Regions from separate parts of the Bradyrhizobium sp. CCGUVB14 genome, predicted to be linked through region 3. Evidence: predicted binding sites of a transcription regulator. Region 3 holds the regulator's gene; each other region holds the start of a gene.

Region 1 (2,186 bases), 1.3 Mb from region 3:
CTCGGTGCCCAGTCCGATGCCGTCCGCGCGCTGGAGGAGGCCGATGCCGCCATGTATGTGCGCAAGGCCCGCCGGCGGCACGAGCCGCGGATCAGGCTCGTGAGCAACTGATCCTACAGCGTGGCCAGATCTTCCGGCACGTTGCCGAATCTCCGCAGCAGCGTGGCGTCGCCGAATTCGCCGGTCATGGGATCGCCGCTGCGGCTGAACGCGACCGCGCCGATATGGCCGGCACCGCGCGACAAGGCCTCGGCGCGTCGCAGCGCGGCCGTCGAGCTCTGACACTCCTCGGCGGCGCCCGCGACGGGCGATCCGTCGGCATCGATCAGGAAAGGCATTGCAACGTAATAGGTCACATCCGACATGGCGTTGCTCCGGTGATCAGAACTAGGCGGCGCCGCTCTTGCCCCGCGTCCAGCTGCGCGAGGTCTCGGGAATGCAGCCGGCGGAGATCGCGGCCTGCAGCTCTTCCAGTTCGGCTTCCAGATATTCGTTGGCCATGATCAGCGCCTTGATGGTGCTGCGCAGATTGCCGTCACACATCGCGATCGCCTGATCGCAGGCTTGCTCGTAATAGCTGTTGTCGAGAAGGGCGGGGACTGACATCTGCGGTGTCCTTGCGGGTTGTGCGTGCAGGTTTTTCTTGGTCGATTTCTTGGGCGTTTCCTGGGGCGTCGGCGGCGGGATTTATGTTCCTCTTTTGTTCTTTTTGAGTCAAGCGGATTCATTTGGGCCGCAAGCCGCGACCGCTCGCGGATCAGGCGATGATGTCGGGCGTGATCTGGTCTTCGATGAAGGCGATGCGGTCGCGCAACAACAGCTTGCGTTTCTTCAACCGCTGTAACCGCAATAGGTCGGGGGCGGGCGATTGATGCAGTGCATCGATCGCCGCATCGAGATCTCGGTGTTCCTGCTGCAACCGGGTGAGCTCGGCTTCGAGCTCACGCTCGTCTTCATTGGTCATGTTTGCGGTGGCCGAAAACCGATTAGCTTGAGATTAAGGCTGTGGATGCCCTGTGGAAATTATCGTCCTTGCGCGGCGTGATCGCAAGCGATCTGCGACCTTCGCGCACCGCTCTCTCGCAAGATATTTCAACGATTCGCAGCAGTGTCGCGCAAGCGCATTGATATCATGGATCTTTCACCGCGTGGTTCCTTACTCACGCTTCATTACATATGAATTTTCAAAAATGACGCTGCGACGACGGATATCCATCGACAGAACGAATCGCCGGTGTACACTTCTTCGTCCGGATCGAATCCAAGGTCACCCCTACCGAGGAGGTTTCGAATGACAATTCAGGCACATCTGGTTGAATTGGAACGGAAGCACAAAGTTCTCGAAAACGAATTGCACGAAGCTCTCGTGCACCTTTCAACAGACGACCTGCAAATTGTTGAGTTGAAGCGCCGGAAGTTGATGGTCAAGGACCAGATCGAGCGTCTGAAGCAAACCGGCGACACGCTTCACTAGTAACCCCCGTAACAGCGTAAAGTTTGATCGTATCCTTTCAGGCAGGGATGAGAGCGTTTGCGCTCGTCCCTGCTGTTAGGTGCGCGCCGTGCAATGATCGTTGCGCGGCCGCTTAAATTTCTGCGAGCTCTGCGACGTGGTCCGCGATCGCGAGCGACGATGTCAGTCCCGGCGATTCGATGCCGAACAGATTGACCAGACCCGCGACACCATGGTCGCGCGGACCCTGCATCAGGAAATCCTGGGTAGCCACCGCCGGCGGCACGATCTTCGGGCGGATGCCCGAATAGCTCGGCATCAACGCGCCGTCGGGAAGCGTCGGCCAGTATTTGCGGATCGCAGGATAGAAGCGCTCGGCACGCGACGGATCGACTTCATAGTCGATCGTCTCGATCCATTCGACGTCGGGGCCAAAGCGCGCCTGTCCCGCCATGTCCAGGGTGAGATGCACGCCGAGCCCGCCGGGCTCGGGCACGGGATAGATCAGGCGCGAGAACGGTGCGCGCGCGTTACAGCTGAAATAGTTTCCCTTGGCGAGATAGGCCGGCGGAATCCGGTCGATCGGCATGCCGTCGATGTGGCGTGCCACGGTCGTCGCCGAAAGCCCGGCGGCGTTGACGAGCAGGTCGCATTGCAGCGTCATCGGCGCTTCGCCGCCTGCTTCGATCTCGATCACGCCAGCGTCTGCCTTGGCGCGGATCAGCGGCGTGTG
Region 2 (2,186 bases), 4.8 Mb from region 3:
CGCCGCGTTCGGGCTGTCGCTCATCACCGGCTACATCTCGATCCGCCGCCAGGGCATCTATTTCTCGATGATCACGCTGGCGCTGTCGCAGTTGCTGTACTTCATCTATCTGCAGGCGCCGTTCACCCATGGCGAGGACGGCATCCAGGGCATTCCGCAGGGGCACATGTTCGGTGTGCTCGATCTGTCGAAGCCGACCGTGCTCTACTACGTCGTGCTGGTCGGCTTCCTCGCGGGCTTCCTGCTGATCTATCGCATCATCAACTCGCCGTTCGGCGAGGTCCTGAAGTCGATCCGTGAGAACGAGCCGCGCGCCATCTCGCTCGGCTACAGGACCGATCAGTACAAGTTCCTGGCGTTTGTCCTGTCGGGGACGCTGGCGGGCTTTGCCGGCGCGCTGAAAGTGTTCGTGGCGCAGAATGCCTCGCTCACCGACGTGCACTGGTCGATGTCGGGCGAAGTCGTGCTGATGACGCTGGTTGGCGGTCTCGGTACCGTCTTCGGTCCCGTTGTCGGCGCCTTCGCGATCATCGCCATGCAGCAATATCTGGCCGGATTCGGCCAGTGGGTGACGGTGATCCAGGGCTCGATCTTCGTGATCTGCGTGCTCACCTTCCGCCGTGGTGTCGTCGGCGAATTTGCCCATTACTTCCGGCGGTCGCTCTAAATCATTGATATCGCACCAATTCCGTTGGTGCGTAAATCCGGTGGATGATCCGGCTCCGCGGGCGTGAGATGACACGCGCGCGGAACGAAAATGGTCTATGACAGTTTTGTGACGATCCGTTCGGGTCGGGCCATGTCCAGCCGGTAGACTATACCCATGATGCGATGGTTTCGTGCTTTCCTGCCCAAGGAAGAACGGTTCTTTGACCTGTTCGACCGCCACGCCCAAACCGTGATCCAGGGCGCGATCGCGCTTCAGGGCGTGTTGAACGGCGGCGAGGAGACGCCGGTCTACTGTCAGCGTGTCAACCAGTTCGAGAACGATGCCGACAACATCACCCGTGAGGTGCTGACGGCGGTGCGCCGCACGTTCATCACGCCGTTCGACCGCGGCGACATCAAGAACCTCATTACCTCGATGGACGATGCCATCGACCAGATGCAGCAGACCGCCAAAGCCGTGATGCTGTTCGAGGTCCGCACCTTCGAGCCGCCCATGCGCGAGATCGGTGCACTCCTGATCGAGTGCGCCAATCTGGTCGGACGTGCGCTGCCGCTGATGCAGTCGATCGGGCCCAACGTCGCGATGCTGACCGCGATCACCGAAGAGCTGACCAAGCTCGAAGGCCGCGTCGACGACCTCCATGACATCGGGCTGAAGGAGCTGTTCCTCAAGCACCGCGACGGCAGCGCGATGGACTTCATCGTCGGCGTCGAAATCTACGACCACCTCGAAAAGGTGGCCGATCGCTTCGACGACGTCGCGAACGAGATCAACAGCATCGTCATCGAGCAAGTTTAGGGCAGGGGCCGCGCCGTGGATGCTGCGTTGGGTCTTCCCGTCCTGGTCGGATTGATTGCCGTCGCGCTGCTGTTCGACTTCCTGAACGGCCTGCACGATGCCGCCAACTCGATCGCGACCATCGTTTCGACCCGCGTTCTGCGGCCGCAATTCGCGGTGTTCTGGGCTGCGTTCTTCAATTTCGTCGCCTTCATGGTGTTCGGCCTGCACGTCGCGCAGACCATCGGCACCGGTATCATCGACCCCGCAATTGTCGATGCCCAGGTGATCTTTGCAGCGCTTGTCGGCGCCATCGTCTGGAATCTCGTGACCTGGGCGCTCGGCATCCCGTCTTCCTCGTCGCATGCGCTGATCGGCGGGCTCGTCGGCGGCGGCATGGCCAAGGCCGGAATCTCGGCGGCGGTCTGGAGCGGGCTGACCAAGGCGGTCCTGGCGATCGTGCTGTCGCCGCTGGTCGGCTTCCTGCTCGCGATGATGCTGGTTGCGGTCGTATCCTGGCTCTCGGTGCGCTCGACGCCGTTCGCGGTCGACCGCGCCTTCCGCATCCTGCAATTCGCCTCCGCCTCGCTCTATTCGCTCGGGCACGGCGGCAATGATGCGCAGAAGACGATGGGCATCATTGCCGTGCTGCTCTATTCGCAGGGCCATCTCGGCGGCGAATTCACGGTGCCGTTCTGGGTGGTGCTCTCCTGCCAGTCGGCGATGGCGCTGGGCACGT
Region 3 (2,186 bases):
CGTCGTGCCGCCCCAGGATGGCAGGCGCGCGGCGAAGGAAAGGTTACAATGACGGTTTTGACCTGGTCCGACGATCGCGTCGAGCAGTTGAAAAAGCTCTGGGAGGCCGGACTTTCGGCCAGCCAGATCGCCGCTGAGCTTGGGAATGTCACCCGCAACGCCGTGATCGGCAAGGTGCACAGGCTCGGCCTGTCGGGCCGCGCCAAGAGCCCGTCCTCGGCAGCTCCGCGGCCGCGCAAGGCGCGTCCGGCGCAGCACATGATGCGGGTGAGCAGGCCCATCGCGCGTGGCAATACCGCGCTGGCGCAGGCCTTCGAGGTCGAAGTCGAGGCTGAACCGGTCACCTACGACAACGTGGTGCCGATGAGCCAGCGGCTGTCGCTGCTCGAATTGAACGAGGCGACCTGCCACTGGCCGGTCGGCGATCCCTCGAGCCCGGATTTCTTCTTCTGCGGCGGCAAGGCGCTCTCCGGCCTGCCCTACTGCGCCCAGCACTCGCGGGTGGCGTATCAGCCGGCAGCGGATCGGCGGCGCGCGCCGGCGAAGCCGGGCACGCGGTAAGCGCATCCAGTTAACCTCGTCCCGGCACAAGGCCGGGACGACCGGGGAAATAAAAAAGCGCGCCATCCAGCGCGCTTTTTATTTTGTCTGCTTGCAAGAGCCTTAGGCCTGCTCGGCCTTCGCAAACCGGTCATCGAGCGCATAGCCCGCACCGCGCACCGTGCGGATCGGATCCTGCTCGCGACCAAGATTGAGCAGCTTGCGCAGGCGACCGATATGCACGTCGACGGTGCGCTCGTCGATATAGATATCGCGGCCCCAGACGCTGTCGAGCAGCTGCTCGCGCGAGAACACACGACCGGGGTGCTCCAGGAAAAACTCCAGCAGGCGATATTCGGTGGGGCCGAGATCAATCGGCCGGCCCGAGCGCGCCACGCGGCGCTTTTCGCGATCGAGCTCGATGTCACCGAAAGCGAGCACGGTTGCGAGCCGCTCGGGACTTGCGCGCCGCAGCAGACCCTTCACCCGGGCCAGCAGCTCGGGCACCGAGAACGGCTTGACGATGTAGTCGTCGGCGCCGGTCGCAAGGCCCCGCACCCGCTCGCTCTCCTCGCCGCGCGCGGTGAGCATGATGATCGGCAGCTGCTTGGTGTCGGACCGCGTCCGCAGCCGGCGGCACAGCTCGATGCCGGAAAGCCCCGGCAGCATCCAGTCGAGCACGATCAGATCGGGGATGTGCTCCTTGAGGCGGGTGTCGGCGTCGTCGCCGCGCATCACCGTCTCGACGTCATAGCCGTCGCCCTCGAGGTTGTAGCGGAGGAGCTCGGTGAGAGCTTCCTCGTCTTCAACCACCATAATGCGTGCGCCCATTGGGTCGTCGCTCCTTAAGGATTCAAGTATTGGGGACCGTGGTGGCGAAGGTCGTCATGTCGCCCTTCGGTCGCTTGTCGGTGATGGCCTGGCCTTCGATCATGTAGAACACGGTCTCGGCAATGTTGGTGGCGTGGTCGCCGATCCGCTCGATGTTCTTGGCGCAGAACATCAGATGGATGCAGAACGAGATGTTGCGCGGGTCCTCCATCATATAGGTGAGGAGCTCGCGGAACAGCGAGGTGCAGATGGCGTCGACTTCCTCGTCGCCCTTCCACACCGCCATCGCCGCCGGCAGATCGTGCGCGGCATAGGCGTCCAGCACCGACTTGACCTGCTGCTGCACGAGGTCGGTCATGTGCTCGAGGCCGCGGAACAGCTTGAGCGGATGGAAATCCGTCTCCAGCGCCGCGACGCGCTTGCCCATGTTCTTGGCGAGGTCGCCGATGCGTTCGAGATCGGTCGCGACGCGCATGGCGCCGACGATTTCGCGCAGATCCACCGCCATCGGCTGGCGGCGCGCGATCGTGAGCACGGCGCGTTCCTCGATCTTCTTCTGCAGCGCGTCGAGCTCGGCGTCGATGGTGACGACGCGCTGGCCGAGCGCGATATCACGGCGGATCAGCGCGTCGACGGAATCGACGATCATGCGCTCGGCGATGCCGCCCATCTCGGCAACCAGGCGCGTGAGCTCCTGGAGGTCGGTGTCGAAGGCCTTTGCGGTATGTTCAGAACCCATGTCCTGTCTCCTCAGCCGAACCGGCCGGTAATGTAATCCTGCGTGCGCCGGTCGGACGGCGACGTGAAGATCTTGC
Region 4 (2,186 bases), 2.0 Mb from region 3:
GCCGCGCTCGACGCGACCCGAGGCGATGCGCGTCACGAAATAGGCAAAGCGGCCGAACGAGCGCGAGGAGAGACCGGCAAGCACGTTATACTCGGTGAACCAGCTCGGCCCGCCATTGCTTTCGGCCAGGAAGGTACGCTCCTTGCCGTCCCAGGACTTGAAGTGACTGCCGTATCCCGGCGGCACCTTGATGCCCTGTGCGGCGCGGATGTCAAAGCTCGATTCATCATGGATCATGATGATGTTCGGCCGCCGGCCGGCCGGATGGCAAGAATCCACCAGCGGCATGTTGAGCCGCTCATTGGTCGAGGCGTCCGACTCCATGAAGCCGTACTGCACGAAATCGGATACGGCGGTGACGCCGGAGCGGAAGAATTTCGAGAGATAGCCGTCGTCGTAGTAGCCGCGCCAGGCTTCGTCGGGATGATAGACGGAATATCCGACCAACCCCGCGAGACAGGCGAGCATCGCGGCGAGTGCCGGAAGGCGGCGGATGCGGAATGGATCGAGCCACCACAGCGCATACATCAGCGGCAGCGTGACGAGGCCGGCCCCGATCACCGACCAGCGCAGATTCGGGAAGATCGTGAACAGGAACGCGACCGTGTCGCGGTCGATCATCATCAGGTCGATGAAGTTGACCGTCATCTGCACGACGTCGTGCTTGAGTCGCGACAGCAACACCAGCACCACGACCATGGTCAGAGACAGCGCGCCCGACAGCGCCGGCCGGCGCAACAGCGTGACCCAGAAGCAGTTGAGGATGCCCCAGGCGAGCAGGAAGGACAGCCGCGAGCCGAAATCGGTCTCGGTCTCGTACATCAGCGCAAGCGCCGCGAAATGCGGCGCGGCCACCGCGAGCAGCCGCCAGATGCCGAGCGCAGCGACGCTCGCCAGGACGGCGGTGGTGGCGGAAGGGCCTGGATTGGGCGCGGACGCCATCGACGACACGCAACTCTGGTCCGGCGCGGTGATGCCAAGCCGTCTGACCGGCCCGCGGCGTTCGGCGCAGCCGGAAAGCCTGCGCCGTGTCATAAAACTGTAATGGAATGGTCACGGGCAGGCAACGCGATCCGCCACCCGACCTTCGCTTAATGTTAGCGGGAGGCGAAAGGCCGCACCTCAGGCGACGCTAGGGTCTGGCGATCCCGGCGATGAACAGATCGATCACCCCCTCCGCCATCCGCTCGATTTCGTCTTCCGCCACGCCCCAGCGCGGAAAATGGCCGTCGAGGTTCATCCGGGCAAAGCCGTAGATCAGGGCACGGCCGGCGATCAGGATGCGCTTGAGATCCGCCGACCGCAGCAGGCCGTGCGCGGCCGCCTCGGCCAGCATCCGCTCGGTCAACGCGACCAGTTCGGCATTGTCGCGCGTCAGCTCGGCCGAACTGCCATGGGCGAAATAGCGTCCTGTCGAGATGATCTCGAAATGGGCGGGATTACGCATCGCCCATCGCACATAGGCGATGCCGAAGGCGCGGAAGCGGACCAGCGGGTCGGCCGACGGCGCCTCCGCCAGTGCAGCCTCGATCTCGACGCGAAAGCGCCGCTGCGCCTCCTCGGCCACCGCAGCCATCAGGGCGTCGCGGTTGGGAAAGTGCCGGAACGGCGCTCCCGGCGACACCGCCGCCCGGCGCGCCGCCTCGCGCACGGAGACCTCGGCACCCTCAGCCGCCAGTTGCAGCGCAGCATCAATCAGCACGCGGCGAAGGTCGCCGTGGTGATAGGGCCGGGCTTCGGATGTCTGGCGACGGGCGCGAGGTTTGGAGGTCCGAGGCTTGGTGGTCTGACGGGCGGGCATGGCGCCTTCTAGCATCACCCGAACGTGAATGTAAGCAGAGATTACATCGTTGACGGTCGCGTCACTCCGAAATGTAATCGATGATTACATAAAGGAGGAGACCACCATGTCGCAACGTCGAAGCTGGTTCGAAGGCTGGCGGCTGCTCGCCGTCCTCACGCTGTGCCTGATTGCTCTATGCCTCTGGATCGCCTCGATGCGGCAGTTCGAGGTCGAGGGCGTCCGGATGGTGATCCGTTTCACGGCGCGCAGCTCGCTCTCGCTGTTCTGCCTGGCTTTCAGTGCCGCGGCACTGGCCCGGCTCTGGCCGAACGCGTGGACGCGCTGGCAGCGCCGCAACCGCCGCTATCTCGGCTTGAGCTTTGCCGCCTCCCACGCCATTCAT

The links. The regulator PhoB, encoded in region 3, activates phosphate uptake and scavenging genes when phosphate is short. The targets are predictions, from matches to a motif close to TGTCATNNANCTGTCAT.
Region 1: the regulator PhoB is predicted to act here: its motif matches at 1,191-1,207, upstream of NLM32_RS38285 (YdcH family protein).
Region 2: the regulator PhoB is predicted to act here: its motif matches at 765-781, upstream of NLM32_RS21820 (DUF47 domain-containing protein).
Region 4: the regulator PhoB is predicted to act here: its motif matches at 1,030-1,046, upstream of NLM32_RS35105 (LTA synthase family protein).

The regions. Positions count from the first base shown of each region.
Region 1 covers NZ_JANADS010000001.1:8,185,778-8,187,963, reverse strand. Annotated here, with positions in the region: gene NLM32_RS38305 (GGDEF domain-containing protein) at 1-111, shown strand, start outside; gene NLM32_RS38300 (hypothetical protein) at 114-365, opposite strand; gene NLM32_RS38295 (hypothetical protein) at 388-606, opposite strand; gene NLM32_RS38290 (YdcH family protein) at 758-964, opposite strand; gene NLM32_RS38285 (YdcH family protein) at 1,292-1,474, shown strand; gene NLM32_RS38280 (NAD(P)/FAD-dependent oxidoreductase) at 1,587-2,186, opposite strand, start outside.
Region 2 covers NZ_JANADS010000001.1:4,734,021-4,736,206, forward strand. Annotated here, with positions in the region: gene NLM32_RS21815 (branched-chain amino acid ABC transporter permease) at 1-667, shown strand, start outside; gene NLM32_RS21820 (DUF47 domain-containing protein) at 824-1,468, shown strand; gene NLM32_RS21825 (inorganic phosphate transporter) at 1,484-2,186, shown strand, end outside.
Region 3 covers NZ_JANADS010000001.1:9,485,413-9,487,598, forward strand. Annotated here, with positions in the region: gene NLM32_RS44420 (GcrA family cell cycle regulator) at 49-561, shown strand; gene phoB (phosphate regulon transcriptional regulator PhoB) at 664-1,371, opposite strand; gene phoU (phosphate signaling complex protein PhoU) at 1,394-2,110, opposite strand; gene pstB (phosphate ABC transporter ATP-binding protein PstB) at 2,122-2,186, opposite strand, start outside.
Region 4 covers NZ_JANADS010000001.1:7,521,881-7,524,066, forward strand. Annotated here, with positions in the region: gene NLM32_RS35105 (LTA synthase family protein) at 1-942, opposite strand, end outside; gene NLM32_RS35110 (TetR/AcrR family transcriptional regulator) at 1,133-1,801, opposite strand; gene NLM32_RS35115 (hypothetical protein) at 1,908-2,186, shown strand, end outside.